Regions from separate parts of the Exiguobacterium sp. SH0S1 genome, predicted to be linked through region 2. Evidence: riboswitches for the same ligand, from Rfam matches in the RefSeq annotation. Region 2 holds a riboswitch; the other holds the start of a gene.
The links. Region 2 has a riboswitch for S-adenosylmethionine ahead of EVJ20_RS03780 (MetQ/NlpA family ABC transporter substrate-binding protein). Riboswitches for the same ligand answer to the same signal wherever they lie in the genome.
Positions count from the first base shown of each region.

Region 1: another riboswitch for S-adenosylmethionine. It lies ahead of EVJ20_RS10520 (Na+/H+ antiporter NhaC family protein); the one in region 2 lies ahead of EVJ20_RS03780 (MetQ/NlpA family ABC transporter substrate-binding protein).

Region 1 is NZ_SJVC01000003.1:263,297-283,491, reverse strand. Features, by position in the region: gene EVJ20_RS10540 (YajQ family cyclic di-GMP-binding protein) at 1-183, shown strand, start outside; gene EVJ20_RS10535 (metallophosphoesterase family protein) at 180-758, shown strand; gene argS (arginine--tRNA ligase) at 799-2,481, opposite strand; T-box leader at 2,535-2,746, opposite strand; gene EVJ20_RS10525 (GGDEF domain-containing protein) at 2,903-4,582, shown strand; SAM riboswitch class I at 4,681-4,776, shown strand; gene EVJ20_RS10520 (Na+/H+ antiporter NhaC family protein) at 4,848-6,131, shown strand; gene EVJ20_RS10515 (TVP38/TMEM64 family protein) at 6,168-6,800, opposite strand; gene trhO (oxygen-dependent tRNA uridine(34) hydroxylase TrhO) at 7,024-7,965, shown strand; gene EVJ20_RS10505 (divergent PAP2 family protein) at 8,083-8,508, shown strand; gene EVJ20_RS10500 (PucR family transcriptional regulator) at 8,612-9,835, shown strand; gene ald (alanine dehydrogenase) at 9,967-11,097, shown strand; gene murB (UDP-N-acetylmuramate dehydrogenase) at 11,170-12,090, opposite strand; gene EVJ20_RS10485 (diacylglycerol/polyprenol kinase family protein) at 12,245-12,895, opposite strand; gene EVJ20_RS10480 (DUF1836 domain-containing protein) at 13,044-13,667, shown strand; gene EVJ20_RS10475 (hypothetical protein) at 13,742-14,221, opposite strand; gene EVJ20_RS10470 (restriction endonuclease) at 14,440-14,925, opposite strand; gene EVJ20_RS10465 (PAS domain-containing sensor histidine kinase) at 15,061-17,235, shown strand; gene EVJ20_RS10460 (SDR family oxidoreductase) at 17,232-18,308, shown strand; gene EVJ20_RS10455 (TrkH family potassium uptake protein) at 19,252-20,195, opposite strand, start outside.
Region 2 is NZ_SJVC01000001.1:733,976-746,626, reverse strand. Features, by position in the region: gene EVJ20_RS03790 (aminotransferase class I/II-fold pyridoxal phosphate-dependent enzyme) at 1-945, shown strand, start outside; gene EVJ20_RS03785 (iron-containing alcohol dehydrogenase) at 942-1,958, shown strand; SAM riboswitch class I at 2,000-2,103, shown strand; gene EVJ20_RS03780 (MetQ/NlpA family ABC transporter substrate-binding protein) at 2,181-3,002, shown strand; gene EVJ20_RS03775 (methionine ABC transporter ATP-binding protein) at 3,012-4,046, shown strand; gene EVJ20_RS03770 (methionine ABC transporter permease) at 4,018-4,680, shown strand; gene EVJ20_RS03765 (Spx/MgsR family RNA polymerase-binding regulatory protein) at 4,711-5,106, opposite strand; gene EVJ20_RS03760 (DUF302 domain-containing protein) at 5,281-5,664, shown strand; gene EVJ20_RS03755 (hypothetical protein) at 5,769-7,070, shown strand; gene EVJ20_RS03750 (hypothetical protein) at 7,080-8,330, shown strand; gene EVJ20_RS03745 (methyl-accepting chemotaxis protein) at 8,698-9,603, shown strand; gene EVJ20_RS03740 (M48 family metallopeptidase) at 9,653-10,309, opposite strand; gene EVJ20_RS03735 (MalY/PatB family protein) at 10,427-11,599, shown strand; gene EVJ20_RS03730 (hypothetical protein) at 11,670-12,651, shown strand, end outside.

The DNA.
Region 1 (20,195 bases), on a different contig from region 2:
GACAAAGACGATGCCAAGAAGATCAACAACGCCATCAAAGAGTCGAAGTTGAAAGTGAAATCGCAAATTCAAGACGATCAAATTCGTGTGACGGCCAAGTCACGGGATGACCTACAAGCGGTCATGCAACTCGTCCGTGAGCTCGAGTTATCGGTCGATGCCCAGTTCACGAACTACCGATGAAACTCGCCATCATCAGTGACCCGCACGGTTCGTTTGATGATTTGAAAGCCGTCCTCAAGGCGGTCAGGCGCGAGACCGAGCACATCCTCTGCCTCGGCGACTTGTACGAGTGCCATATCGGCAAAAAACGGCGCAACGAACGGTTTCATGACGTCTCTGACGTCATGACGTTTGACGAGCAGTACGAGGCGCTCTTGACGTTCCCGAGCCTGCGCGGCAACCAAGAAGAACGGATTGACGAAGTGCTCATCGTGTCGCACCCTGTCAAGACCCGCATCTCATTATTGCCTGAACAGACGACACTCGATGAGGCGCTGTTCTTACATGGTCACCAAATCGAGTGGAGCGCCGACTGGGAGCCGATCGTCGAAAAAGGCAAGTACCCGCTCGTCTTCATCGGGCATAGTCATATTCCGGGCATCTACCGGAAAGGCCGCTCGATTCCCTGGGAAATCGGGACACCGTTCAAGTTGAAGAAGAAGCGCTACGTCATCAACGTCGGCGCCGTCATCTTCGACCGAGAATGGTGTCTGTATGATACGAAGACGCGAACAGTCACGCGGATGAAGGCGTGACACAACAAAAGGGACCTTTCGCAGGTCCCTTTTGTCGTATTTACATTTCTTCTGGAGCTTGGACACCGATTAAACGGAGTCCTTCCGTCAAGACGATCGTCACGGCTTTGACGAGCGCGAGACGCGATTGTTTGCCCGCATCTTCTTCAAGCACACGGACGTGGCCGTAATACTTGTTGAACGATTGCGCCAAGTCGAGGACATAACGGCTGATGATCGACGGCTCACGGCGCTCATGGGCACGCGTGATGACGTGTGGGAACGCGTTGAGCATCGTCACGACGCCCCACGTGTGGTCGTCGTCCGCACCTGCGAACGTCGCACCGTCGTAGTTGCCTTTACGGAGGAGCGAGTTCGCCCGTGCGTTCGTGTACTGCACGTAAGGTCCCGTCTCCCCTTCGAACTTGAGCATGCTGTCGAGGTCGAACTCGATGTTGTTGATGCGCTCATTCTTCAAATCGTGGAAGATGACGGCGCCGACGCCGACCATACGAGCCACGTTCTCTGCGTTTGGAAGCTCAGGGTTCTTCTGTTCGATGTTCGCTTGCGCTTTCTCGATCGCTTCTTTCAATACTTCTTCAAGTAGGACGATGCGGCCTTTACGTGTCGACATCTTCTTCCCTTCTTGCAAGATCAAGCCGAACGGTACGTGGTGCATGCCGTCGACGAAGTCGTAACCGAGCTTGCGGAGTACCGAGAACAACTGTTTGAAGTGGAGCGCCTGCTCGCCACCGACGACGTAGTTCGCTTGGACGAAGTTGTACGTCTCATGACGATAGACGGCCGCAGCCAAATCACGTGTCGCGTAAAGCGTCGCGCCGTCTTTCTTTGTGATCAGGCAAGGTGGCAAGTTCTCGTCTTCAAGCGAGACGACCATCGCCCCTTCACTCTCGACGAGCAGGTTCTTCTCTTCGAGCATGGCGACGATCCGGTCCATCTTGTCGTTGTAGAACGCTTCACCGTGGAAGCTGTCAAACTCGACACCGAGGAGATCGTATACTTTTTGGAACTCTTTGAGCGACTCGTCACGGAACCACGTCCACAGTTCGGTCGCTTCAACGTTACCGTCCTCGAGCTTTTTGAACCAAGCACGGCCCTCGTCTTCAAGCTCAGGTTGGGTTTTCGCTTCTTCATGGAAGTGAACGTATAGCTTTAAGAGCTCAGCGATCGGATTTGCCCGGACCGCTTCTTCATCGCCCCACTTCTTATAAGCGACCATGAGTTTCCCGAATTGTGTACCCCAGTCACCGAGATGGTTGACACCGACGACGTTATAGCCGTTTTTGCGAGCGATCTGGTTGATGGCGTTACCGATGACCGTCGAGCGCAAGTGCCCCATCGAGAACGGTTTGGCGATGTTCGGTGATGAGAAGTCCGTGACAATCGTCTCGTTGCGTGTTGCATGCGTCGCGTAATCCGCTTGCTCGTCGAGAACCACGTTAATGATTTCCTGCGAGACGACGCCACGGCTCAAGAAGACGTTCACGTATGGACCGGCCGCTTCAACTTTTGTGAACAGTTCGTCGTTCAATTCACCGGCGATGTCAGTCGCAATCATGACCGGCGCTTTCCGGTACGCCTTGGCGAGTTGGAAGCATGGGAACGCGAGATCCCCGTGTGCCTCATGTTTTGGTTTTTCAATCAATGCCTCAATCTGGTCGAGCGTGAGTTCGTCACCGATGACACGTGACAGAGCCTCCGCATACTTGCGTTCATAACTCATGTAAATTTCCTCCTTCAAATCTAGTCATAAAAAAAACGCCCTTTGCACAGATGCAAAGAGACGGGTTGGCCCGCGGTACCACTCTTCTTGCCTGTTTTACACAGACCACTTTAACGGTGATAACGGGGGGCCCCCGGCTACGCCTACTCGCTTCGGATAGCATCTCAAAAGTGCGTTTCGCGATGTTTGTCAGCCTAGGCTCTCACCAATCCCTAGGTCGCTTTGTTGACTAAACGATCGTTACTCTCTTTTTCATCGACTTTCGTCTATGTGGTTGAAAAGCAACTTCATTATAGAGGATATTTGATGTAGACTCAATGCTAGAATTCAGCCATTATGATGAATAGGCAGGACTTGGGCGCAACCGTGCCGAATCTCCTACCATACATATGAGAAGACTTTTCCCACACAGGAGGGAACTATGAATCATTTTCGCAAAATGTCCGTCCTCGGTTGGAGCATTTGGAGTTTGATCGTTTTACTGACCATCACCTTGTTTACAACCGGTGTTCTTGATATTCCGGCGATCGAGCCGCTTCCGTTCATCTTGATCGCGCTGCTCGTCGTCATTTTCCAAATGGACTCGATTGAACGAAAAGGCATTTATTTCACGTTTTCAGAAAGTATCGTCCTCATCATCTTTTTATTCTTTGATTTTGAGACGGCGCTCCTCGTCAACCAAATCGGACTTCTCGTCTTTCAGTTCGCCAACCTAAAACCGCGCGTCGCGCTCCGCCGCTTTCGGTTCACTTATCCTTGGAACGCGATCACGTCATTTTTAGAAATCGCCATCCCGGCAAGTGTTTACTTGGCCCTCGGAGGTGAAACTGGTCTTGGCTTCTATTCGCAGGATTCGTTCGTTCCGCTCGTCGGTCTGATCATTGCCATAATTTTGAACACGGTCGTCCAGAAGTATCAAGTCGGCTGGTGGTTCCGCGTCGATATCCCGGTCCGTGATTTTTTGAGCATCGCGTTTTACACGTACATCGTCAGTTTGGTCTTCATCTTCGCCGCGTCGTTCTTCCGTGAGACGAACTTGCTCGTCGTCAGCAGCATCGCGGCCGCCCTCACGTTCTTTATTAAGCGGTTGATGATTCAAAAAGGGCGCCAAGACGCGTTCAAGTCATTGATCGAACAGTACGATGAAGCGAAAGAGGCCGTCTCCCTATCTCAAAGCGAGGCCCAGGCGATTGAAGTGTTCTTGAGTCAATGTGAGCGCCTCAACCAATATGATAAAGGGTTTGTCGAGTTCGTCCTGTTCGACCGAACGCTCTATTTCGATTTGTTGACGCGACAGCCGATCGACCGTCCACTCGTCTTCGACTTGATGGAAGCGCGCCATCCACACGCCAAGTCTGTCGATTATGAGATGCGCTTCGAATGGGACGCAGCGTTGTCAGATGCGTTTCATGACGATTACCACAGCTTCATCTCAGTCCAGTCAGAAGAGATTGACGGGATTCGCACACGTATCGTCATGATTGGTGAACACGTCTATGGCTATCCCCCCATCATTCAAAACGAGATGGTAAAACTGTTGAAATCGTTCAACCGAACGATCAGCCGATGCCACGAGCGCGACCGCCTATACACGGAAAGCCGCACCGATAGCTTGACGCTGCTCGCCAATGCGCGCGCGTTCTACGAGTATGGGATTCAACAAATCTCGGACGGCTCGATGTACCCGATCTCGGTCGCGATGCTCGACATCGACTTCTTTAAAAAAATCAATGACACGCACGGTCACCAAGTCGGAGACAGCGTGCTCCAAGAGTTCGGGCGGCGAATCCGGCAAATGCTCCGGACCGATGACTTTGCGGCCCGTTACGGGGGCGAGGAGTTCATCTTGCTGCTCAATCATTGCGACGTCGACCAAGCCGTCGATATCGCCGAACGGATTCGGCAGAAAATTGAAGATAAGCCGTTCCGTGTCGATGGGGTCGATATTCCCGTGACCGCCTCGATCGGTGTCGATACGATTCAAGCGTTCGGCGACAAACGGCTTGACGATACGATCCGTAACGCTGACCGGGCCCTTTACGTCGGCGGCAAGTACGCCGGTCGTAACCGCGTCGCCCATTACAACTTTTTGACGACATGACTTCCCCCCGCGTCCACTGGCGCAGGGGGATTTCTGTTGACAACCCGATTTGAAACAGGTACGTTAGGAAACGTGTCTAACAACTACATCATGACGACTTTTTATCAAGAGAGACGGAGGGACTGGCCCTTAGATGTCTCGGCAGCGGGTAACCTGTGCCAAATCCAGCGAGCGTTCTGCTCGAAAGATGAAAAGGGTGTCTCTTACAGAGAGAGCCTTTTTCGGAAGGCTCTTTTTTTCTATTCTTTGAAATGAGGTGAATCGATTGGAACAACCAACAGCTAACAAATGGGCGCTCTTGCCCTTGCTCGTCTTCCTCGTCTTCTTCATCGGGGCGGGTATTTATTATGGCGACTTTTACAAGTTCCCGGTGCTGATCGCGGCGTTGATCGCTTTAATTGTCGCTGCGATGATGACGAAAGGAAGCGTCACTCAGACCGTTGAGCGCATCGCCCAAGGTGCCGGTAATCCAGGCATCTTGATCATGATATTCATCTTCCTGCTCGCCGGTGCGTTCTCGAGCGTCGCCGGTGCAATCGGTGCGATTGACGCGACGGTCAATGCGGCCTTGACGTTCCTGCCACCGTCACTCTTACTGAGCGGACTGTTCGTCATCGCCGCTTTCATCTCGATGGCGATGGGCACATCGACCGGTACGATTGCCGCGCTCGCCCCGATCGCGCTCGGCATCCATCAAGAGAGCGGGGTCAATATCGCGATCGCGGCCGCGGCCGTTGTCGGCGGGGCCATGTTCGGAGACAATTTGTCGTTCATCTCGGATACGACAATCGCCGCCGTCCGGACACAACGGACGAACATGCGCGACAAGTTCCGGACCAACTTTTGGATCGTGCTCCCGGCCGCAATCATCACGACCGTCCTGTTAGCCGTTCTCTCAAGCGGAGAGTCGACGATTGAAGTGGCCGCGTTCGAATGGTACAAGTTGATTCCGTATCTCGCCGTCATCGTCCTCGCCTTGACCGGACTGAACGTCATCCTCGTTTTGCTCGGCGGCATCGCGCTCGCTGGCATCATCGGGCTGATTGACGGAAGCTTGGCCGTCACGTCTTACGTCACGGCGATGGCCGACGGCATGATGGGCATGGCCGAGATCTCGCTCTTGACATTATTCATGGGCGGACTCGTCGGACTCATCTCGCATAACGGTGGACTCACCTATTTACGAGACGCACTCACGTCACGGATTCAACGCCGGGCTGGTGCGGAATGGAGCATCGCCGGGCTCGTCAGTGCGACGAACGTCGCGACGGCGAACAATACGATCTCGATTCTCGTAGCAGGCCCGCTTGCCGCGAATATCGCCGATACGTATGACATCGAACGGAAAAAGTCAGCGAGCGTACTCGACATCTTCTCGTGCGGGGTACAAGGACTTCTGCCTTACGGGGCGCAGCTCCTCATCGCCGCCGAGTTGACGAACACGGCGTCCCCCGCCCTCGTCCCGTATATGTTCTATCCGTTCCTCCTGTTCATTTGCGGAGGCTTGGCGATCGTCTTCAACTTCCCACGTTTCAAAAAAACCAACTAAGCAAAAATCCTCGAAGGCGGTCGCCTTCGAGGATTTTTATGTTCTCGCTTCACGTTTACGTTTGAGCTCTTCGTTCCGTTTTTTGAAAGCGCGCCGTTTGAGAAGTTCTTCGAGACCCCGGCTGATCGCCCACAATACGAGCAAGAGCAAACCGAGCATCGACAAGCGGAACGGGCTTTGGATGAACTCTTGCCACTGATCACCGATGACCGAGAAGATGACGACGACGAGCAGTTTCCCGAATCCGGCCGCCAATACGAACGTCCGGAGCGGCATTTGAATCAAGGCGAGTAAGTACGTGATCAAACTGACCGGGATGAACGGCAACGAATATAAGAATCCGAGCGAGATTGGACTCATATGGTTGATGCGATCGAGCCAATAGACACCCTGTTTATGTTTTTCGAGCCAACGCGTCATCGGTTTGCGGAACACGTATCGGACGGCGGCGAACACGAGGAGCGTCCCTGCCAAACTGCCGATCCATGACAAGAGCACACCGAGCCAGAAGCCATACGTGGCCGCGTTCGCCGAGATGATCAAGACGAGCGGGAGGAACGGGAAAATCGCTTCTAGGAACGGGGCCCCAAGTCCAGCCCAAGGACCTCCCGGCAGTCCTTGGAGCCATTCGATGATGTTCAATATATATTGTTGGAGTGATGTGAGCATTTCAGTTTCCACCTTCGGCTTTCGTTACTACCTTTTACCCGAATTCGTTCAAGAGGACGCATCCCCCTGCCCTCCTCAAAAAAAAATAAAAAGTATTTGCGAAATTTCACTGTGATATCTATCATATAATAATGGACTTGTGGTTGCAGGCAAGTTCATTCGTCGAACGACACAACCCAACGTTCGTTTTCCTGCAAAAAACTGAACACAGGGGAGCAATAACATGGAAACAAAACCAATGCGGGTCTTACTGTACTATAAGTACGTCAACATCGAGGACCCAGAAACACTGACACAACAACACCTCAAGTATTGTAAGGACCTCGGGATCAAAGGACGTATCTTGATTTCTTCCGAAGGAATCAACGGGACGTGCTCGGGCACTTGGGAACAAACCGAACAGTACATGAACGACTTGAAAGCCGATCCATACTTCAGCGACATCGAGTTCAAAATCGATGAAGTCGAAGAGCATGCTTTCAAGAAAATCTTTGTCCGTCACAAACAAGAGCTCGTGACGTGGCGCTTTGATGGCGAGTTCGACGTGCCTAAACAACACGGTGCGTATCTCGAACCGGAAGAATGGAAAGAGATGATGAATCGCGATGATGTCGTCATCCTCGACGTTCGTAACAACTACGAGTACGATCTTGGTCACTTCAAAAATGCGATCAAAATCGACGTAGAGGCTTCTCGTTACATGCCAGACTGGCTCGAGGAGAACAAAGACCTCTACGAAGGGAAAACACTTCTCACGTACTGTACCGGAGGCGTCCGTTGCGAGAAATTTACCGCATATATGCGTGACCAAGGTCACGACAACATTTTCCACTTAAAAGGCGGCGTCGCCATGTACGGCAAAGACGAAGCAACACAAGGGGAAAACTGGGACGGCGAGCTTTACGTCTTTGACGAGCGCATCAACGTCCCAGTCAACACGGTCAATCCGTCAGTCGTTTCAACGTGCATGCACTGTGGAACGAAGACGGTCCGTTACGTTAATTGTGCCAACCCGGAGTGCAATGCCCAACACTTCTGTTGTGAAGAGTGTGAACCCAAACAGATGCGTTCATGCTCGAAAGAGTGTCAGGAGCATCCACGCAACCGCTATATCATCGAGAATATTGCGGAACAACTTCAAGAGACTGAAGGCGTCGTCGGGTAACAAAAATCGACCGAATAGCGTCGCGGGCAAATGCCCGCGACGCTATTTTTGACAGAAACTTTACGTCTAGCGCGGCATGGAATCGGGTATAGTGTAGATACTATTGTCAGACAGGAAGTGACTGAATTGCTCTTTAACGAACCGTTACTCGCCGCAATACTGGCCTGGTTTATCGCCCAGGCGGCCAAACTTGTGACCGAACTCATTCGAACACGTGACTTTGAACTTGAAATTATGTTCGCCTCAGGCGGAATGCCAAGCTCCCACACCTCGACCGTCGTCGCGCTCGCGACCGCGATCGGCCGGGCTGAAGGCCTCGACTCAAGCATGTTCGCCCTCGCGCTCACGTTCGCGACGATCGTCATGTACGACGCGACCGGCGTCCGTCAAGCCGTTGGTTTCCAAGCCCGTCTATTGAACGACTATTTTAAAGGGATCAAGCACGACACGCCGATCTTGAACGAACTCGTCGGCCATACACCGTACCAAGTCATCGTCGGCGCATTGCTCGGCCTCGTCGTCGGACTATTTTTCCCAATGTAAACGATACACATGTCCAGGCATGTCGGTCCCCTCTCAAAAACTGTCCATCTTTTTGTGAACTTTCACAACAGAGACGGTATAGTGATAAAGAGGAGGAATCGACATGCCTTTTTTACAGAAATCATATGAATCACTCGACACGCTCGCCGAAGCGATCGGGCAAGCGATCCGCGCACCGATCACGATCGAAAATCGCCACCATCAGCTACTCGCCTATAGCACGCATCCCGACTCGACCGACCCGGCTAGGATTGCGACCATCATCGGCCGTCGCGTCCCGGAAGCCGTCATCGAAGATTTGTGGGAAAGCGGTATCCTGCAAGAGCTGATCGACCGAGACGAGCCTGTCGTCATCCCAGCCCGGATGGCCATCGGTCTAGGCGAGCGCGCCGCCGTCGTCATCAAGCAGCAAGAAGACGTGCTCGGCTACATTTGGAGCCTGGCCCGGACGACCCCTTTCTCCGAGCAGGAGCTCACCGTCTTGAAGGAAGGGGCAAGTATCGCCAAGAAACTGCTCATGACGATCGCCATGCACGAACGTCGCATCGATGCCGAACTCGAGCGTTTCTTTTTAGAAGTGCTCGCTTCGCCATACCTCGCTTCCGCACATCGGGAACGCTTGAACGAACTTGCCCCGATTGCCGTCGCGAGTCGCCTGACGATCATCGACTGCTTGCAGCCGATCACTCCGCAATTCGCTGAGCGGTTATTTTATGCGCTTGCGACACAAGAAGCGATCGAGGTCGTCCTCCACGCTATCGACGGCCAACAACTGCTCGTCTGGCATTATATGAAGTCCGAGCTGTCTGAAGAAGAGGGCGCCCTCCTCCAGTGGGCCGGTCGCTTCGAGACCCAGCTGCAAGACAAGTTCACTGACGCCGAACCTCGCCTCGGGATTAGCGGGCGTTTCTTCGAAAGCGATACGCTCTATGCCGCGACCGAGGAAGCAAGACGGGTCACATCGCTACGCCGGAAGTTCCCGTTCGAGCTCGCTAGTGCCCGGGCGTTCGAACAAATTGGCATCTATCAACTCGTCCCCGATTTGTCCAGACGAATCGGCCTGCGCCTCGAGACGCACCCGACGATCGAACGGTTGCAGGCGTATGACCAAGTCCACCGCACCGAACTCGTGACGACGCTTGAATGGTATTTCTATTTTGACGGGAACGTCAAACGAGTCGCCGCCCACCTCCATATCCATCCGAACACGGTCTTGTATCGGATTCGACGGATCGAAGAACTGACGAGCATCACCCAAGTCTCGCTCCCGGAACGGGCCGCTATTTATTTAGCGATCAAGGCCGGACAATATCGTCAAGACGACTGATCCCCACTTTGTGAAAAATCACAAAGTGGGGGTTGTCGCTTTTAGAATCCATGCTAAAGACAGCGATTTCACTTGGGTCTATACTAGAGGTGTGAACAAATTGTGTCAGCAGATAGAAAGGGGAATTACACATGAAAATCGGGGTACTGAAAGAGATTAAAAATAACGAAAACCGCGTCGCGTTGACGCCGATGGGTGCATCAGTCTTGACGGAACTCGGACACGAGGTGCTCGTCGAGACGGGAGCCGGCATCGGGAGCGGCTTCACGAATATGGAGTACATCGACGCTGGGGCAAGCATCGTCGATTCAGCACAGGACGTTTGGGGAGACGTTGAACTCGCCTTGAAAGTAAAAGAGCCACAGCCGTCAGAGTATCAATATTTCCGTTCAGACCTTACGCTCTTCACGTATTTACATTTAGCGGCCGAACCTGAACTCACGAAAGCGCTCGTCGATTCAGGCATGACCGCCATCGCCTACGAGACGGTCGAAGTCGACCGCACGCTTCCGCTACTCACACCGATGAGCGAAGTCGCAGGACGGATGGCTGCTCAAATCGGGGCGCAAATTTTAGAAAAACCGCATGGCGGCAAAGGGATCCTCTTGTCAGGTCTTCCTGGAGTGCCTCGTGCGAACGTCACCGTCATCGGGGGCGGTGTCGTCGGGATGAACGCGGCCCGCATCGCGATTGGTCTCGGAGCCAACGTGACAATCATGGACATCAGCCCGGCTCGTCTCCGCCAAATCGACGACCAGTTCGGGAACACGATCAACACGCTCATCTCGAACCGCTATAATATCGCGAAGCAAGTCGCCGAAAGCGACCTCGTCATCGGTGCCGTCCTCATCCCGGGCGCGAAAGCACCTAAGCTCGTCACGAAAGAGATGGTGCAACAAATGTCACCGGGGTCCGTCATCGTTGATGTCGCCATCGACCAAGGTGGGATCTGTGAGACGATCGATCATATTACGACGCATGACGCACCGACGTACGAACGCTACGGTGTGCAGCACTATGCCGTCGCCAACATGCCAGGGGCGGTCCCGCGCACGTCGACGCTCGGTTTGACGAACGCGACGATGCCTTATATCGTCGAGTGCGCTCAAAAAGGAATCTTCCCGGCGCTTCGCGAAAATGCAGCGCTCCTCAAAGGGTTGAACGTCATCGACGGTACGGTCACATACGAAGCCGTCGCCCGTGACCTCGGCTACACGTTCGTACCGGCCTCTGAAGCCGTCACGAAGCAGCTCCACGCGTAATCGAACACATCCGAAATATGCGGACAGAAAGACGCCCGAACGGAAAATCCCGTTCGGGCGTCTTTCGTATGTTTATGCGTTTTCAACGGCGATGTCTTCACCGATGATTTTCACCTCAGGTTCAAGTTCAATCTCAAACTTCTGTTTGACCGTCGCTTGGACGTGACGAATGAGCGAGATGTACTCAGTCGCTGTTGCCTGATTGATATTGACGATGAAACCCGCGTGCTTGAGTGATACTTCCGCCCCGCCGATGCGCTTGCCTTGCAGTCCGCAATCTTGAATCAGTTTGCCGGCAAAGTAACCAGGCGGGCGCTTGAACACACTGCCGCATGACGGATATTCAAGTGGCTGTTTCGATTCACGCTTATGCGTCAAATCGTCCATCACGTCTTTGATCGCTTCATAACCGAGCGGATCGAGTTCGAACGTCGCCTCTAAGACGATCAATCCTTCTTTCGAAACTCGGCTCGTTCGATAATCGAGGTCAAGCTCATCTTTTGAGAGCGTGAGTAGTTCGCCGTCTGGCGTCAAAACGACCGCACTCGCAATCACATCTTTCGTCTCGCCGCCGTAGGCACCCGCGTTCATATAGACAGCGCCTCCGACCGTTCCCGGAATACCGCATGCGAACTCCAGTCCAGACAGCTCTTCAGTGAGCGCCTGGCGCGACACGTCGATGATGGCCGCTCCTGCTTGGGCGATGATTCGGTTGCCGTCACGGCGAATCGTGTTCAACTCGTTCAAGTTCAAGACGATGCCACGCAGGCCGCCGTCTCGAACGATCAAGTTGGAACCGAAACCGAGAATCATGAATGGTACGTTTTCGCGATGGGCGAGCTCAAGGACGGCTTGAACTTCTTCGTACGTGTGTGGGGCCACGAAATAATCCGCTTTCCCGCCCAGTTTTGTATATGTGTGTGCTGACAGCGGCTCGTCTTGCTTGAAGCGCTCGGCCGGGATGATTGTGAGTAGTTGGTCTAAAAAGCTCATGCGTTGCCTCAATCCTTTACGGTCTATTTTATTAGTGCCGCAAGCGAAAAAGTTCGCCTCGGACACGTTGCTGAATGGTTTCAGTACGAAACACAGTATACAAATGTTTACCGAGAGTGACAAGCAACGTTTTCTTTACAATCTAGCAAATGGTTTACAACAATAATGATGTCGCGACGGCTACGACAATCGGGATTGTGAAATTATCCCAATCTCGATACGAAATCGCTTCTGTTAGCGTCGCTATGATGGAAATGATAAACCCATAAGTTACCACTTGCCACATCGGAATATCTTTCCACAAAAACAATAAAAAGAGTACCGCGTACGAACTTAAGAACATGGCCATGCTGCCTTGGAACGATCGCTTTTGCCCATACAGGTCATAGATCACCGTCCCGTATTTGCGTCCAATGAGGGCTGCTAAGCCGTCTCCCCATGCCAATACGAGCGAGCCCGCTAAAAAGGCGAGCGGTTCCGTCTCGAAAAAGAAGAACAAGATGACGAGGAGTGCGATCGGGTAATAGACGGTCCCGAGCGACTTCCGCTCGGTCTGATGGACCGGAGACGGGCTCTTATATAGAAGCCACGCGTTTGCGAACGTAAAGAAAACGAGCGGTATGGCGGCGATGTACCATGTGTCCATCAACCAGACGGCGAGCAATGACCAATGCCCGACCGCAATATGTACGCTCTTTCGAATTGTCTCATCCGTCCAGCCGAGGCGCTTGCCAATCTGTTCGAGACCGACGAGAAACACCAGGACAATGACGATGGACAGAATAGAACTGACCCATTCATTCATCCTTGGACCACCTTTATGTGCGATTTTTATACGTATTCATTATACCTTAATCAGGCCAGAACCTAGCTTCCTTTTCAAACATTTGGTAGAATGAGGTCAAATGACTGTATAGCCCGCGAACGAAGTCGGCTATAGAAAGGATGCCTGTATGCGCGATGCAATTTCGATTCAAACGTTGGCTGATTGCCTTCACTATATGCGGGTTGGTGACGTCGATCGGGCCATCTCACTTTTTCCTGAAGAGGTGCGTGAGCATTTCCCGAAAGAGCTTCGTAAAATCCATTTGTTTCATATTGAAAAGAACGGATTGTCGATCAATCAAATCGTGGCCTTGGCCAACACACTGACCGGAGAACATTTGTCCGCGACGACGATTCAAAACTGGACGAAACGCGAAGTTCGCAAAATCATCGGTGTCCCTCGGGTCGGCAAAAAATATTCACTGCAACAGGCTGCGATCATTTATTTGCTAGACGACTTGAAGCATTTGTTTTCGCTCGAAGAGACGAGCTCGCTGCTCGCACTCATCTTCAACAATCCCGACCGCGACGAGGACGACCTCATCTCCCCGATCGACTTCTACCGCTTGTACGCGGAGTATGCCAAGTCGACGAGCCCGATCGAGATGTTAGATACTCGTGCGAAGCGTTCGATCGAGAAGATGGGACACACCCATCCGAACATCATGCACGTCCTGAAGCTTTGTTTGTACGCGCACCGCGTGACGACACTCGAGCTCGAGGCCAAACACTATTTAAGCCGCTTCATTTGAGCCGATCAAATGAAGCTTTTTTTGTGGAACGCAAAAAAAACACCAGTCGCAGTGACTGGTGTTCGTCATATTGGTTAGACTGACATGGCGACCGGCATCCGTGATTTGACCGTCAACGTCTTCAAAACTGACAACAACTCGAACATCGAGAGCTGATCCGCCTCTTTCGTCAAACAGAAAGAATCGTCATCTTGTTTGCGAAGTTCCGCCACAAGTTTTCCAGCTTTATCGCGAACACTGAACTTGTAGCGTTCGACATCGTATTGAATCGTGTAGAGACCACGTTCATAGACGTTGTATTCACACTTTTTCCCGAATAACGAGAACTTGTCTTTCAATTGACCAATCGCTTGCCCGTCGTGGTTCATGACGACCCACTTTTGACAGTTTGGGATGTACTTCCCGTGAGCGATTTGTCGACCGGACAAGTTGTGCACTTGAACACTGCCCTCCGTGTCGCGGTGAACAGATCCGATTGCATCATTTGTTTCGTCATAAATGGTCGCCTCGCCTTGCGTAAAGACACAACCTTTTACATAAATTAATTTGCGCACCGCTTTTTCCTCCTACTACGTTCCAACCTCGATTTTTGTGTTTGTTCGGTTGGTCATTCTGTGAAACCCCAATTTAGTTTCTAGTAGTCGTGTTTCTCTGTTCAACTACTACATATTTCATATGACGAAGATGATTATTGCACCGTTTGAGGAAAAAGACAACCCCTTTTTCTTCGACACAATCCGCCAGTCTGTCAAAGCTGTGAACAGGCGCCACTTTAGCGCTTAAATCCAGCCTGTTTGAGCAGCTGTTCGAGCTCTGTTCTTGCAATCAGACGAACTTGATTTGGTTCGGCGAGTTCGTATGCACTATCCGTATAGGACGAGTTCGTGACGACCCATCCTTCGTTCGCCCCGTAGTATGGAACGGACGCGGCTACTTGCTGGACCGCTTCGAGTCCGACAACTTTTTCATAGCGTTTTGCTTGGACCGCGATCGACCAGCCGTCCGACGTTTCAAGGAGCAAATCCGCCCCGAAATCACGTGACGCCGGCGTGACCGTCACGGTGTACCCGAGCGCTGTGAACACTTCTTCTAAAAACAGCTCAAACTCACGGCCGTCCATTCGATCAATCCGATCAATCGTCGACAGGCGCATCCGCCAGATGAGCCAAGCAATCCCGAGAGCGAGCACCGTGACGACGCTCCACATCGGTGCTTCAAACCACCATAATCCGATGGCGATCAATAGGCTAAGCGCCATTCCTTTCACGTCAATCGTCCTCCCTACCTTTTCTTTTATTTACTTTACCGAATCAATGCAGGAAAACAAAGGGTCTTCTGTCGAATGTATTCCAAATGTACCCGTTTGATATAAAGAAGGAGGGATCAAACGTTAATGGAGAAAAGGATGTATCTCCAAAACGAACTGCTGCACGCTTTACCTTACGGCGTCGCGCTGATTACGAAGGACGGTACGATCGTTCAGGCGAATCGTCCGTTCATGGAGCAGTTTCCTGAAGACTTACAGACGAAAACGAATATTTTCCACATGGTCAACCAGTCACCTCTCACCATGGAATTGTCGCGCCGGATGGAGCAAGGACTTCCTTGGATATACGAGATGCCGACGATTCGCGTCCATGCGATCCCATATGAACATATATATATTCTCTCCATCGAGCCGCTCCCGCTCGACACGCGGGTCACGGTCCAACATAACGCCTTTGAGGCGATGATGCATACCGAGCTCGACATGGCGATGATCATGACAGATGCCAATCTGCTCATCAATCGCTTCAATAAAGGAGCGACCGAGCTGTTCGGCTATCAACCTCACGAAGTGCTCTATGAGATGACACCGTTCGCCTTGTTCGAGTCGCGAGAACTGAGTGAGAAGCGAACGCATTATCAAGACGAGACGGAGCGCTTGTTGTCGTTCGAACAGATGCTGCGCGTCGCACTCGATCGTGGAGACCGAGAATGGAAGTTTCAGCGTAAAGATCGTACCCATTTTGTCGGCAAACTGTTCATGCAGCCGGTCTATGAACACAATCAAATCATCGGCTTCTTTTTCTTCGTCTTTGATGTCAGCCCTGAAATCGCGCTCAAAGGCGAACTGCTCCATAAAGAGCAGCGTTACCGCATGTTTGCTGAGTCCGTGATTGAAGCTGTCCTGTTTCACGAAGGGGGAACGATTCTTGACGCGAACAAGGCAGCCGAAACGATTTTCCGTATCCCGGCCGAGGACATGGTCGGACGCCAAACGATCGAATTTATCGCGGAAGGCTACCGGGCCGATGTCCTCAGACGGGTCCGTAATCACATTCAAACCCCTTACGAAGTCATCGGACGGCGCGAGGACGGTACCTTTTTAGAGATGGAAGTCTATCCGAAAGAAGTGACGTTCCAAGGCCAGACGCTCCGCGTCGCCGTCATGCGCGATATTAGTGACCGTAAAAAAGTCGAGCGCATGCTTGAACGAGAGAAAAATGCGATTGCTCGTCAGCGCGACATCATCCAATCGATTCTGCAAGCATCGAACGAGGCGTTCGTCTTGACCGAATCGAACGGTAGTGTCCTGTTCATGAACGTGCATGCCCGGCGCTTACTCGACCTGCCCGGCATCGCTCCGAACAAGATGCAGGAACGCATCCCGCTCCTGACGACATTCCGGGGCCGTGATCGCACTGAAATGTTAAAGAAAATCGACCTCTTGCTCGACGGGTCGGCTCGTGAAGTGTCGCTCCGTTTTTCGATTCCGCAACCGAACGATCGCGACGAACAGTATTATGAGATGTACGGAACCGGCATGGACACAAAACGGCAGATTGGGATGGATAGTGGCTTTTTGTTCGTCTTCCGCAACCGGACCGAAGAAGAGCGGATGGACCAAATCAAAAACGAGTTGGTCAGCACCGTCTCACACGAGTTGAGAACGCCATTATCTTCTTTATCAGGATACATCGAATTGATGCTGACACGTGACTTGTCGAAGGACAAGCGCGAACGTTATTTAAAGACGATGGCGAAAGAAGCGAAGCGGTTGACGGACTTGTTGAACGACTTCCTTGATATTCAGCGCATGGAAGATGGCAATCAAGAGTATAAACAAGACCGCTTCGTCCTGAACGAGCTCGTCCGTGAAGTCGTCGAACGCTTCCGCGAGACGACTGACCACTCGATTCATTTCGATGATGCCGACGAGTTGCTCGTTCTCATCGCCGACAAAGACCGGATCGAGCAAGTCATCATCAACTTGCTTTCAAACGCCATCAAGTACTCACCTCACAGTCATGAGATTGAAGTTCGCGTCCGGAAAGAGCACAAGCAAGCCCACGTGTCCGTCCAAGATTTTGGAATCGGGATTCCCGAGCACGCGTTTGAAGAACTGTTCAAAAAATTCTACCGTGTCGACAACTCAGATACGCGTCAAATCGGAGGCACCGGCCTCGGGTTGTCAATCTGTAAGGAGATCATCGAGTCGCACGGCGGCAGCATCGAAGTCGAGTCGAGCGTAGGCGTTGGCTCGACGTTCACGTTCACGTTAGATGTAGCGGAGGAGACGTCATGAATCAATATGCCTTTACCGGTTTCCCAGGATTTTTAGCAGGAAAGCTGATTACCCATCTCGCGACATTGCCAGATCAGATTGGAACGATCTATGCGCTCCATTTACCGGCACAACGACCAGAAGCGCTCGCTTTGAAACAAGAACTGTTAGCCACGACTTCGCTTCAAGACGAGCAGTTAGTGCTTGTTGAAGCCGATATCACACTCCCGGAAGTCATTCTCGACCCGATCATGCGGTCGGTCATCGAACGGGAAGTGAATTATATCTTCCACTTAGCGGCCGCTTATGACTTGAGCATCCCGTATGACGTCGGCTACCGAGTCAACTTGCTCGGGACGAAGCATATGACGGCGTTCGCCAAACGGGCAAAACATTTAAAGCGATACGTCTACTTTAGTACCGCCTACGTCTCCGGACGCCGCCAAGGGACCGTCTATGAGAACGAGCTATGGCATCGGGTCCAGTTTAAAAACCATTACGAGGCTACGAAGTATGAAGCGGAAGCCATCGTCTCCCGTGAACTCGGCTCGATACCCGCGACGATCATCCGTCCCGGTATCGTCATCGGTCATAGCAAGACCGGAGAGACGAAAAAATTCGATGGCGTCTACTTCGTGTTGAAGTTGATGGACCAGTTGCGTCAAGCGGCGCCGCTCCCGTATATCGGACGGCAAAACATCGAAGTGAACCTCGTACCGTATGACTACGTGGTCGAAGCGACTGCTTATCTCGCCCACGCCCCAGTCGGTCTAAAGCGCACGTTCCATTTGACCGACCCGTTCCCGCATGGGGCTCGGGAAGTGTACCGTATGATCCATGAAGCGATGTTTGGTCGCTCGCCTCGCGGAACGATTCCCCATTTCGCCGCAGAAACCGGATTTTCCGCTTTGCAGCTATCGGAACGATATGGGGTTCCAAAAGAACTGCTCGCCTATTTTAAGCATCAAGTCCATTTCGACACGACGCAGACGCTCCGAGCGTTAAACGGGACCGGCATCGTTTGCCCGGATTTACAAGACTACTTGCCTGACATCGTCGCTTATTACAACACACACAAAGAGGCTGGGACATAACTAGCCAGTTTTAAAGCTTTTCAATAAAATGAGAAGAGGCCACCAGGAGCGAACAAGTCGCTCCCGGTGGCCTCTTTCTTATAAATCTACTGGGTTATGTCCAAGCCTCAATAACCTGAAACTGGGTCCTGAACGTTTAATTCAGGACCCAGTTTTTATTCTTTATTCAAAAATAAATGGCAACACGTCACATCATATAGAATGCAGTTATTAGACAAACATTCAGACGGTTCTACATAGTCCTACCAATCGCAGACCGTACTGCGGCCTGAATGGAGGGGACGAGCTCCTTCCCAGAGGAAGCGTTCAAAACGGCGACAACGAACTCGTGGACGCGTCCGCCAAGATCAACGGGCGATGGAAGAAATGTTTCGGCTGGAGAACCGCACAAGAGGCGTTTGTAGAGGAAGTTTTGAGCTCAATTTAACAAAACCTCATTTAAAAAAACCAAAAACGATAAAATTTAAAGATTGCCCAACCAGATATGAAAGCATAAATAATAAATATGCTTCGAGATACGTACGGGATGGTGATGTATTTTAAACTAAGCACTGTGAATAAAGTTATAATTATAGAAATAAATGGTGCCCAATAAAATGCAGACAATACTAAATTGGCATCGTCCTCTGCCGGAAATAATAAAATTAACCAGAAGGATAGAACACACCATGTAATGAAAGAAAACAGAATAAATAAAATTTCTTTCAAATGACTCTCCTACTTTCAAGTGAGGCTAATCGGAAATTGATCCGGGTATTTATTGGACCATTATTATAACCAATTAATTTCACATAATAGGTAACTCCTGCACTGAGACTTACATTTAATTCAGAAAAAACGGTTCCGTTACTATCATCATTATATGCAATTTGATTCATTAAAGACGGATCAGAATAAGGGTGCAACACTGTATCATTCGTCCCGTTTCCTTTTTTGTGTGTCTTCATCCAATTAACAGCTTCTCTTTCGGATAACGGATCTTCCGGTCCATCTGTCGTGCGACCGTGAACAGAATGGTCAGCGAGCCGACACGGCCGAGGAGCATCATGAACATGATGAACCCTTTCCCGGCGTCATTCAGTTCAGCCGTGATGCCGAGCGAGAGCCCGACCGTTCCGAAGGCAGACACGGTCTCGAACAAGAGGGCGGTCGCCGGAATGTGATCATTCGTCAAAATCGTGAGTGCCGTGATCAACATAATAAAGAAGAAGCTCGAGATGGCGACGACGTATGCTTTCTTGATTTGAAACGCGTCGACCGTCCGCTCGAGAATGACTGTCTCTTTTTTACCGGCGATGAACGCCCACATGTCCGCTAAAATGACAGCGACGGTCGTCACTTTAATACCAGATCCCGTTGATGCCGCTCCGGCCCCGATATACATCAAGATGAGGATTAATCCGATCGACACCGGCGCCATCATCGAGATGTCCACCGTATTGAATCCAGCCGTCCGTGTCGTCACCGCTTGAAAGAACGTGACGTTTAACGCCTCGCCAATCGGGCGGCCGTAAAGTGCACCTTCCACTGATACCCACTCGAATAGCATAAGTCCGAACCAGGCGATTCCGTTGATGACGCCAAGCGAAGCAATCATGATTTTCGAATGCAAAGCGAGTCGCTTCCATCGTTTCACTTCGGTCGCGTCGGCAATCGTCGTGAATCCGAGACCCCCAATCATCAAGAGCATCGAAATCGTGACGACGATGGCCGTATTCTGCTCGAACTGCATCAAGCTGTCGGGCCATAATGCAAAACCTGCGTTATTGAACGCCGAGACGGCATGGAAAAAGCCATAATATAGTGCTTCGCCGAACCGATAATCGCTCGTGCTGTAAAGTTCGACCGTCAAAAATAACATTCCGATGAACTGGACGATGATGGTCG
Region 2 (12,651 bases):
GCGGTCGCGACGTTCTACCAGACCGAATACGGCGTCGCGCTCGATGCCGAGACCGAAGTGGCCATCTTGATCGGCAGCAAGTCGGGACTCATCACGCTCCCGCAATGTGTGCTCGAGCCAGGTGACGGCATGTTGCTACCGAACCCGGGCTATCCGGACTACATCTCGGGGGCACGTCTCGCCGGAGCGGTCGTCCACGACCTCGTCCTCCGGGAAGAGAACGGCTATCTTCCTGATTACGAGACGCTCGATCCGCAGGGGGCGCGACTCATGTATTTGAACTACCCGAGCAATCCGACCGGCGCCGTCGCGTCGCCCGCGTTCTTTGACGACACGGTCCGGTTCGCGAATAAGCATGACCTCATGGTCGTCCACGACTTCGCCTACGGCAGCATCGGTTTCGACGGTCACGTCCCGCCGAGCTTCCTGCAGGCGCCTGGAGCGAAAGACATCGGCATCGAGGTGTATACGATGTCGAAGGCGTTCAACATGTCCGGCTGGCGGGTCGCTTTCGCCGTCGGCAACCGCGACATCATCGAGGCGATCAACACGTATCAAGACCACGTCCATGTGAGCGTGTTCTCGGCCATCCAAGAGGCGGCCATCGCCGCGCTCGAGTCGCCACGTTCGCTCCGGGACGACTTGTCACGGTTGTATGAGGCCCGCCGCGACCGGCTCGTCGACGGGTTACGTCAGGCCGGATGGGACATCACGGCCCCGAGTGGCTCGTTCTTCGTCTGGGCGAAAGTGCCGGACGGGGACGCAAAATCGTTCTCGTATAAGCTGCTCCACGAGGCAGGGGTCGCCGTGACGCCGGGCTATTTCTTCGGCTCAGAAGGCGAGCGGTACGTCCGGTTCGGGCTCGTCTCCGCCGAGCCGAAGATCGACGAGGCCGTCGAGCGGATCGAGAAACTGTTCGCGACGTATGAAGAGGTCCGGGCATGATCCGCCAAGCCGTGCTCGAGTACGACCATGCGGATGACGCGCTCGAGCGGCTCGATGAATTGATCGCTGGCCGTCGTGCTCACGTGCTGCGCGGGCAGAACGGTTTTGACGTCGTCAAGCGTGTCCTGCCAGCGATCACTGCCTATCCGACATCGCTGTTCCGTGGCGAATGCACGGACGCCGAGGTCGAACGGCTCCGTTTGAAGGATGTGGACGTCCTCCTTGCCGTCGGTGGGGGCAAGCTCGTCGACACGGCGAAACTCGTCGCTTACCGGCAAGGTGTCCCGCTGATCGTCATCCCGACGCTCGCCTCGAACTGTGCCGCCTTCACGCCGCTCAGCGTCATCTATGACGAGCAGGGAGCCTATGACCGCTACGACGTGTTCCGCGTCGTCATCGAGCGGGTCATCGTCGACGCAAGGGTCGTGACCGACTCGCCGTACGACTACTTCCGGGCCGGCGTCATCGACACGGTCGCCAAGTTTTACGAGGCCCGCTATTTGAGCGGCGACAGTTCGCCTGATGCCGGCGTCAATACCGGTCTCGCCTTGGCCAAGCAATGCGGCCGGCTCGTCGAACTCGACTTGAGTGAGTCCAGTTTCACCGCGTATGGGCCAGAGACCCGGTTCGCGGTCGATCACACCCTTGCCGTCGGCGGTGCCGTCGGTGGTTTCGGGGACGCCGGGACACGCGTAGCCGTCGCCCACGCCGTTCACAACGCGCTCAGCCGCTTCGAGTCGACCCACCCGTTCTTACATGGCGACAAGGTCGGATTCGGACTCCTTGTCCAAGAACGGTTGCGTGGCTCGTCTGACGCCCCATATTTAGAGGCGTGGCTCGCCAGGATCGGCGCGCCGACGTCACTTGAGACGCTCGGACTCGTTCCGGCCGACATCCCGCAACTGGTCGACGCGGTCCGGGCCGAGACCGAATTGCAACGTTCACCCGTCCCGCTCGATATTGACTATTTGAAAATAATTTTTGAAAATTTAGTATTTTCTGTTTACAAATAAAATAATTAAAAGTAAGATGATAACAATTAAATAAGACCGATAGCTTATCAAGAGTGGTGGAGGGACTGGCCCTATGAAACCCGGCAACCAGATCGTAATGATCATGGTGCTAATTCCAACAGACGAAACGTCTGGGAGATGAGCGTGTCCGACTGTCTTTGACTTGTCGTGCCCGCCACTCTTTATGAGTAGCGGGCTTTTATTTTGGAGGAGGAATCATTCATGAACATCAAACAGAAAACAGTACTCGCAGGAACATCTCTACTCGCGGCCATCGCCTTGTCGGCGTGCGGCCAATCGGACGCGAGCGAATCGCTCAGCACAGAATCCCTCACGATCGGCGTGACAGGCGGACCGCACCAGCAGATCGCCGAGAAAGTAAAAGAACTCGCGGCCGAGGATGGCCTCGAGCTCGACATCAAGGTGTTCAACGACTACAACACGCCGAACACCGCACTCGACGAAGGCAGTCTCGACGTGAACAGTTACCAGACGCTGTCGTTCCTCGAGCTGCAGAAGGCGGACAAAGGCTATAAGATTGACGACGTGTTCAAGACGGTCGCTTTCCCGATGGGGCTCTATTCGGACAAGCTGACGGACATCAAGGAGTTGAAGGAGGGCGATAAAGTCGCCGTCCCGAACGACCCGGCGAACGAACTTCGGGCGCTGCGCCTGTATGAGACGGCCGGACTCATCACCTTGAAAGAAGGATTGACGGACAAGGCGACGAAACGTGACATCGCTGAGAACCCGCTCAACCTCGAATTCATCGAGCTCGAGGCGTCACAGCTCCCGACCCAGCTCCCGGAAGTCGCGCTCGCGGCCATCAACACGAACTTCGCGATGGGTGCCGGCCTATCGATCAATGAGGACGCCTTGTTCCATGAAGACACGGTCGACAACCCGTACCCGAACTACGTCGTCGTCCGTACCGACAACAAAGACGATGAAGTCGTCGAGACACTCAAATCTTACTACCACTCGGACGAGGTCCGGACGTTCATCGAAGAGACGTTCGACGGCTCGATCGTCCCGGCGTTTTAAGGAGGCACTATGATCGCACTCAAACAGATCTCAAAAACGTTCACGGTAAACAAAGGGACCGTCACGGCACTCGACGATGTCTCGCTGACGATTGAAAAGGGCGAAATCTTCGGCATCATCGGTCGGAGCGGCGCTGGCAAGAGCACGCTCATCCGCATGATCAATCTGCTCGAACGGCCGACGTCAGGTCAAGTCGAGATCGAGGGACAAGACATCACGACGCTCGACAAAAAAGGGTTATCAAAGCTCCGTCACCGCATCGGGATGATCTTCCAGCACTATAACCTGCTGAAGACGGCGACCGTCGAAGACAACGTCGCCATCCCGCTCCGCCTAGAAGGACTCGATAAACGCTCGATCAGCGAGCGGGTCGACAAGTATCTCGATATCGTCGGACTGACCGATCACCGTAAACATTACCCGGAGCAACTCTCCGGCGGCCAGAAACAGCGCGTCGCCATCGCTCGGGCCTTGGCGCACGAGCCGGACATCCTGCTCAGTGACGAGGCGACGAGCGCGCTCGACCCGGAGACGACCGAGTCGATCCTCGATCTGTTGCTCGAGATCAACCGCGAGCTCGGGCTGACGATCTTCTTGATCACCCATGAGATGGAAGTCATCGAGCGCATCTGTGACCGGGTCGCCGTCATCGACGCCGGCAAGATCGTCGAGGAAGGGGACGTCCTCGACGTCTTCTCGGACCCGCAACATCCGACGACGCGCCGCTTCTTGAAAGCGAACCTCGACGTCCCGAAAGAAGTCGTCGACGTGTTGAGCTCGCACGGGACGCTCGTCAACTTGTCGTTCATCGGTCACCAGACCGAACAGGCCGTCCTCGCCGAGTTGACGAAACGGTTCGGCCTGCTGCCGAACATCATCGGGGGCGGGATCAAAAAGCTGAAAGGCGGTCTCGTCGGCAACTTGCTCGTCCATCTCGACGGGGACCAGGCACAGACCGACCAAGCCGTCCGCTACCTTGAAGCGAGCGGCGTCAAAGTGAAGGAGGTGACGAACCATGCTGCAGTTTTGGGAAAATTGGGGTGACTTGATTTGGACGGGCACGATCCAGACGCTGACGATGACCGGCATCGCGCTCGTCATCTCGACACTGATCGGCTTGCCGCTCGGGACGCTCCTCGTCTTGACGCGGCCGAATGGACGGCTCGCGAACCGTTACTTTTACGGGGCATTGTCGAGCGTGATCAACGTCGTCCGCTCGATCCCGTTCATCATTCTGCTATTCTTCATCTTGCCGTTCACCCGTTTCATCATGGGGACGACGATCGGCGTCCAAGGCGTGCTGTTGCCGCTCATCGTCTTCACGGCGCCATACATCGCCCGTTTGATGGAGTCGGCACTGCTCGAAGTCGATCGCGGCGTCGTCGAGGCGTACGAGGCGATGGGCATCTCGACGCGTAAGATCATCTGGTACGTATTGATCCGTGAGGCGCGGTCGTCGATCGTGCTCGGTCTGACGATCGCGACGATCGGTCTGATCGGTGCGACGGCGATGGCGGGTCTCGTCGGTGCGGGTGGACTCGGCGATATCGCCTATCAGTACGGGCATCTCCGGTTCGAGCCGGAAGTCATGTACGTGACGATCTTCGTCTTGATCCTGCTCGTGCAGTCGATCCAATCATTCGGCAACCGCTTGGCGGCCCGTCTAAAGAAAGCCTGACAAAAGAGCGTCGCAAAATTTGCGGCGCTCTTACTGTTTGTCTAATAGTCGTTTCAAGTCGGCGATCCGGTTATGCCGCGGGATGAACGTCCGGATCTCTTTCTCGCTGAACCCGATCTGGATCCGGTTGTCATCGACGACGATCGGACTCTTCAAGATCTGCGGATGCGTCGCGACAAAACTGTACAGTTCGCGGAGCGACATCTCGTCGAGCTGGTCGGCCGCTTGTTTGTAGACACTTTTTTGGACAGACAAGAGATCGGTCGTCCCGTTTTCGGTGAGCCGGAGCATCTCCTTGAACTCGGTGAACGACATTCCTTGGTCGGTCAATTTCTTCTCGATGAACGGGATATTCTGTTCGCGTAACCAATCGAGCGTCTTGCGGGAAGAACTGCAGCTTGTATGCGTGAATACGGTGACCGTCACGACAACCACTTCTCCTTTTCCTAAGGTTGGATTACTTTATTGTCTCTCGATTATACGGGTTCGGCGTAGAATATGTTTCAAATCACATATACTTTTTTCGAAATCGTCGGAACGATTCGTTTCAAGCGAGTTCGGGTACATGACGAGAGAGACAACAAACAAGGAGGGGCTTACATGTTTGATTATACGGTGAAGACGGATCAGTCGGTCGAAGCAGTGGTCGAAAAGTTGAAAGCGACGCTCAAGGACGAATCGTTCGGCGTGCTGTGGGATTTCGACTTGAGTGATACGCTCAAAGAGAAAGGTGAAGCCATCGACGGGGACTATCGTATCCTCGAAGTGTGCAACCCGAAAGAGGCCAAGAAAGTCATCACGGCGCACCGTGAGGGCGGCTACTTCCTGCCGTGCAAGCTCGCCGTCTTCACGAAAGACGGGGCGACCCACGTCGGCATGCCGAAACCGACGAAACTGATCGAATTGATCGAGGACGAGTCGCTCCAGTCCATCGCACTGGATGTCGAGACGAGACTGACACGCGCCATCGATAACAGCATCTAATCGATTCATCGCACCCGTCCAATTTCATGGGCGGGTTTTTCATACCCTCTCCAAAGTAATATAATGGTAAAATTGGAGATAATAAAATTCAAGGGGCGGATAATTTGAAAAAGTTAGTCGGTTTACTTGTAATATCCACGAGCTTGTTGGCCGGGTGTGGTGAAGAGAAACAAGACGTCGTGAAATTGTCGTATGTCGACGCCCATTGGACCGTCAGCAAATACTCACTAGAACAACCAGTGGTGCTCGAATCGGCCGGTGAGACGCTCGCGGCCTGCACTGGGGACTTGACGACCGAGTTGAAGGGTGACCTGACTGTGTTCGATACGGTCGTGGCGAGCCGCCATCCGATGACGGACACGGGTTGGGAATATGGATTTAAAGCCGTGACATACATACAAGGGGACGAAAATTATGCGATGTGTCGGGATATGGCCTCACCACATTATTCAGTGGAAATGGTCGATGCATTCCCGGAGTTCGTCGATTTGACTGCGGGTCATTCGATTCGGCACTATCCGTCTGTCCGTCCAGCAGACGAAGCCGCTCGCCTCGCCGTGCAAAATGCTGATGAATTGACAGAGGCCGGGAATGAAATCGAGCCGTTTCCCGATACGGTCATGGCGTTTTCTCCTGCGATCCACGGAGAGATCGAATTGACCGTCGGGGATCGGCCGAGCCAATTCCCTTTGTTCGCGTTCGAACCGATGATGGCGGATGTGGAAGATGTCAAATTAGCCATTGGCTATGATTCGCGTGACGCCAAACCATACGTGTTATTACTACTTGCTGACCTTTACGTTTCGGTCAGTCCGTTACATACAATCAATGATCCAACGAAAGAAGAACCGACGTATGACGACCTCGTCGTCAAGAGACTCCCGCTTGACACGGAACTCGTGCCGAATAAGACCTATCCGTTATATGAGTTCAGTTACACCCGCGACGGAGAAGGGGTGACCGAGACAGCAAGCATCACATATCGTGCCGCAAAGCTGTTGTCCACTGATGAACGAAAGACGCTCGAGACACACCCTGACGAGGAGTATATGCCGATTGTGACCGGGCCGCTCGTGTATCTCCATCAGGAACCGTTTGACAACGAATCGACAGTATCCTATCCCGCTGTGTTGCGTGCGGCCGGCAACGAGATGGATGATCTGATTCAAGCAATCGATTCCGCCGAGCCGACGAAACGTGTAGGCGATCAGGGCGACTATCCGCTTCTAACGATCGTCGACGGGCTCAAAGGTCAGGAATTCAAGGTGACTTATAAACAGCGATCGAAGAAACTGGATATCTACGTGACGGACCAATCTACTGAGGAAACGTATAAACTGACGAGCGAAGGGGCGGAGACGTTCTTGTCCTACTTCCCCGACTTGAAGAAGAAACCGAAGAATTGAGGTGAACTGATGAAAAAGTTCGGATTAGGAATCGGTCTATCGCTAATCGTTTTGGCCGCAGGATGCGTCCGGGACCAAGAAGTAGTCCGATATGATATTGTCGAGGCCCATTGGACGGCAGAGCACATCACACTCGACCTTGAAGTGCAGGCAATCAAGGCAAAGGACGTGTTGACCTATTGTGAACAAGGCGAGTTACTCAACGACATCGAGGAGGACCATCTATCCTTGCTTGGCGTGACGTTTGCAAGCCGAATGCCGTTCACTGAGCCCGATACTGAAACATACGCCTTCAATGAGGCATCGTTCGTCGAAGGTGATGCCGTTTACGCGCTGTGTAAGTCGGACCATGTCGAGGGATATCGGGCGGTCAAGCTGGAGGAAAGACCGGAGTTTTTGAAAGACGAGACCGCACGCGAGATCTCGTTGCTACCTAGCGTAGTAAGCGGGACAGAAGAAATTCGGGAAAGGTTATCACGGGAAGAAGCGATCCATTCTTACAGGCAAGACCTCACCATTCGACCGTTCATGAACAGTCTTTATACGATCTCGCCCGGTTTCAACGGGTCCATCGAGTTTGGAATCGGGGACGACGGGGTCTTCACACCGTATTTAGATTTTGCTCCTTACGTGGTCAGGGAGGACACTCATGTTGCGTTAGGATATGGCACGAAGACGAAGACGCCATACATGTTAATGTCGAGTGACGGGATTCACTATGGACAGCATTCGTTGAACGATGGCGAATTACTGGACGGAGTCGACAACTTAAGTGTCCGGACGCTTCTTGAAGGCGGTACGCTCGAACCGCTCGAACCGTTTCCGTTATACGAATTAACCTACGAGTCAAACGGTCAAAAGATGACGAAGACGATCTCGATTCGATTCAAACCGAATCCATTCATCACGGAGCCGACCGATACCGATGCCGTCTCGATCGGTTATGTCCATAAATACCCGTACCATCCCAGTGTCCCGTTTTACTATCCGGACGCAGTCAGCACCGAGGGGCAAGGCTATGAACGATTGACCGAGGCGCTCGAGACGGGGACACCTTCGACCAAGAATGGGGAAGCGGGAGAGTACATGTATTTGACGCTGCTGAAAGGAAATCGTGGTCAACAGTTCGAGTTGAGTTACCACAAACGTTCGCAGAAAGTTGATGTCTTCGTGAAAGATATGAACACGGACGAACAGTTCAAGTTGTCGAGTGAAGGTGCGAAAATATTCCATGAAATTTTTCCCGGTGCAGTGGAGTAAGCAGAGCGTTTGGTTTGATGAGACTTCGGCTGCAGCGACGATTGGCGGTGTCGATGAATCCGACAGTCGCACGCAACTGACCGAAGAATCGACAACTATGTAGAAGCAAATCTTTTTACAAGATCAGCACCGTCATTTTCACGAAAAGGTCGAATGGGACTCCTGTAAACGAGGAGTTCTTTTTTTGCGATTCATTGTCTGATAACCTGTGATGAAGTTGGTAAATACTTCAAACTCAAGATATTGACTTACTGTTAAAAACGGCGCTAGTCAGGACTTTTATCACAAGTTACACTTGAACTCGATTGTACTAACAAAGGAAAAATGTCCTGAAATAACTCAAATTATAAAGGTGGGAATTATCGGAATGATTGAAACGAGAGATGTCAGCCTATCGTCACCAGACGTGCTTCGCGCCATCGAAGCGAACATGGCGATGATTCGATTTGACCGCCAGCGCCGTGTCGTCGATGTGAACGACGCCTTCGCCAAGGCGATGAAATACAAACGCGACGAGATGATCGGGATGCAGCACCATCTGTTCTGTACGCCGAACTTCGTCAACAGTACGGACTATCAAGCGTTTTGGAACAAGTTGTTCGACGGGTTCAGCTCGGCCGACAAGATCGAGCGCGTCGACGCCCGGGGCGACTCGATTTGGCTCGAGGCGACGTATATGCCAATCTATGAGGGGGATGACGTCATCGGTGTCGTCAAGATCGCCTCGGACATCACCGAGCGGCAACAGACGATCGAACGATACGCCCGCACGTTCCGTGATATGGCCGAGAATCTTGATGACCGGGCCCGCCGTGGCATGGAGGAGAGCCTACATTTGAAGCGGACGATCGAGCGGCTCGAGTCGGACGCATCGGTAAACTTGAAGACGCTCGGCAACCTTCAAGACCAAGCGGCAGAGATCACGAAAATCGCCAGCACGATCAAAGAGATCGCGGCCCAGACGAACCTGTTGTCACTGAACGCCGCCATCGAGGCGGCGCGGGCAGGTGAACACGGCCTCGGCTTCAACGTCGTCGCGACCGAGGTCCGTAACTTGTCTCGTCTCGTCGAGCGCGCCGTCATCGAGGTCCGGGCCAACACCGAGGGGATGAACAAAGAGCTCGCCTCGATCGTCGACGGCGTCTCACGATCGAACGAAGACATTAATGCGAGTGTCAACATCATGGAAGCGACGCTCGAACGCTTCGGGAAGATCGAGCAGTCGGCCCAGTCATTGAACGGGACGGCCGAACAGTTCACTTCGGCGATCTGACGAAAAAACCAATTGAAGGAACCGCCACCGTCGTCGGTGGCGAGTCCGCTCAATTGGTTTTTTTGACGACGAGCGTATGACCGTGTTGTTTCAACCAGGCCATCGCACCATCGACGTCCGGATAAACAGAGGATAAAGTCGACCAAAACGATTTGGAGTGGTCGAAATGGACGAGATGCGTCCACTCATGGGCGATGACGTAATCCATCACCTCAACCGGGGCGAGCATGAGCCGGACGTTGATCGAGATCGTTCCGCGCGAGCTGCACGAGCCCCAGCGCGTCTTTTGATGGCCGATGCGGATGCGCGCGGCGCTCACCCCGAGCAGACGTTCATAGTGGGGCGCCCGCCCGGTGACATAAGTGAGCGCCTCGTCGCGGAGCCACGCCTCGTATGCGGCCCCTATCCTGGACTCGTCCCACCGGTCCGGGCAACGGAAAGCTGTCCCGTCGTAGTCGAAGGCGTCAACGGTGTTCGTGCGCACGAGCGGCACGGTCTCACCTCGATAACGGAGCCGGTCGTTCGGCAATGACGGGGCTTTAGGTAATGCCGCGAGCCGGTCGTTTATCCAGTCCGCATGCTCGCGTAAGATCGTCTCGACGACCCGGTTCGACAGTCGGGCCGGGATGCGGAGCTCGATCCCTTCGGCCGTTATGTAGAAAGCCGCTTTCTTTCGCCGTTTATGGCGGATGATACTTACGCTCATCGTTGTCACCTCCAAACACTGTTCTCGGTCGATTATAGCCGACGTCTCGAAAATCCGCCACGCTTTTGACGACCAGTTGCTTCAATTTTTGTTACAGTAGGGACAGGAGGGATCACTATGAAATCAATCTTACATCAACCGCTTGACCGGGTCGGCACCGACTCGGTGAAATGGGACGGCCTCGAGCGCTGGTTCCATGTGAAGTCTGACGTACTGCCGCTCTGGGTGGCCGATATCGATATCCGGACGGCACCTTCGATCTCGGAAGCGCTCGCGGCGCGTGCGGCGACCGGAGAGTTCGGCTATACGATGTTCGCGAAAGAAGCCCAGGAAGCCGTCAGCTCTTGGTACGGGCGGAGACACGGACTCGACGTCACCCCCGAACATGTGTTGTTCTCGAGCGGGGTCGTGCCCGGACTGACCCACATCGTCGAGGCGTTGACGAAGGAAGGGGACGGGATCGTCATCCAATCACCGGTCTATCCACCATTCCATGAACTCGTGACCGGGTTGAAACGCGTTGTGCGTGACGCCCCGCTCAAACAAGTCGATGGCAAGTATGAGATGGATTTTGACGCCCTCGAACACGCAATGCGACAGGCGAAACTGTTTTTGCTCTGTTCACCGCATAATCCGGTCGGTCGCGTCTGGACAGAGTCCGAGCTCGCGCGCGTCGTCGAGTTGGCGAGAACGTACGACGTCATCATCGTCGCAGACGAGATCCATGCCGATTTGACGTATCCGTCGCAGCACCATACGGCGATCAATCGACTCGACGACCGGGTCATCACGGTGAGCGCCCCGTCGAAGGCGTTCAACATCGCCGGCCTGTTCGCGTCGTACATCATCTGTCCGGATGACGCCTGGCGCAAACGGATCATCCAAGTCCAAAACAAACACCACGTCCTACCGACACCGTTCGCCAATACGGCCATCATCGCCGCCTACACAGACGTCCGGGCGGAACGATGGCTCGACCAGCTGACGGCCGAGCTCGAGGAACAAGCCACCTATGTCGTCGAGCGCCTGAATGCCGAGTTACCCCGGCTGACGTGCTTCATGCCGGAGGCGAGTTACTTGTTATGGATCGATTTCGCCGCGCTCGGCCTTGAGCCCGAAGCTCGGAAGAAATGGCTCCACGAGGAGGTGCGGGTCTTCTTGTCACCGGGTGTTCCGTTCGGGGCGTCGGCGTCGATGTTCGAGCGTCTCAACTTCGGTACATCCCGGACGATCGTTGACGAGGCGCTCGGACGGATCAAGACCCATTCCGATGGAAAAGCGTTTGTATGAAACGAGAAACGGGAAAAATTTCAGAACGAGTCAGTCAAGATGACGTGGCGACAGAAAGCGAGTGAGGCAGATGGAGACGATCAATTGGAAGAAGAAGATGGAGGAGCAGCTGAGGCGTAGCGGGTTTACGCTAGAGGTTGAGAATATGGCCAACATCGGAATGACGGAGATCCACGCGTCCTCGTCGCCGTTGATCTCTTATCCGCTCCGCATCCGGCTGTATGTGCGCATGGGCTGGCTCATGTGTACCGTCGATGCGACGACGGTCGACCGGAGCGAGGACCACCCGCTGTTCGAGCGGATGATCGCAGCGGTGTTCGAACGGATCGTCCGGCATCTCTACCACGCCTACGACTTCCACGTCTTGACCTATATCGGGAACACCGGCAACTATATCGCCCCGAAAGACTCGGATACGGGGGAGATCGTCCGGTTGCTCGCCCAAATCTGGAACGACCGCTCGTACTTGCATCTCGAGACGTATGAGGAGTTCCCGGCGCTATATGTGACGCCGCCTTGGGCGCATCAGGCGTACGCCATCGAGAGCACGGACGACGAGTGGATCATCTACGCGGGGCGCAGCGGCCGTCAAGCGACCGACTACCGGGCCGATGGGGTCGAACTGCGCCCCCACCGTCTCGCCGAAGGGGACCTGTTCTTTCCGGTCGACCGGATCTCGAAACAGCACGGACCGTTGGCGCTCGCCGAATGGCTCCGGCTCGAGCGCAGGGAAGTCGAAGACTTCATGCTCGCGTTCATGCGAACGATCCGGAAGTTCGACCCGTCGTTCGGGTTCGCCTGGGGCGGGACGGACACGTTCTTCCACGGCGTACCGGTCGAACCGTACGCCCAAGTGCTTCGGCTCGAGAGCGGGAAGCGCCGTTATCGGGTCATGAACAACTCGGCGAAGCGGCTGTTCGCGGTCGCCGACGACCCGGTCGTCTGTCTGAAAGAAGTCGAGCAGACGTTGCGCACGGTCCGTTTACCCGAGAACCGGGTCTCGGCCCTCGGACAGCTCGTCATGGGAGTGTGGCAGCAGTTCGAGTCCGATG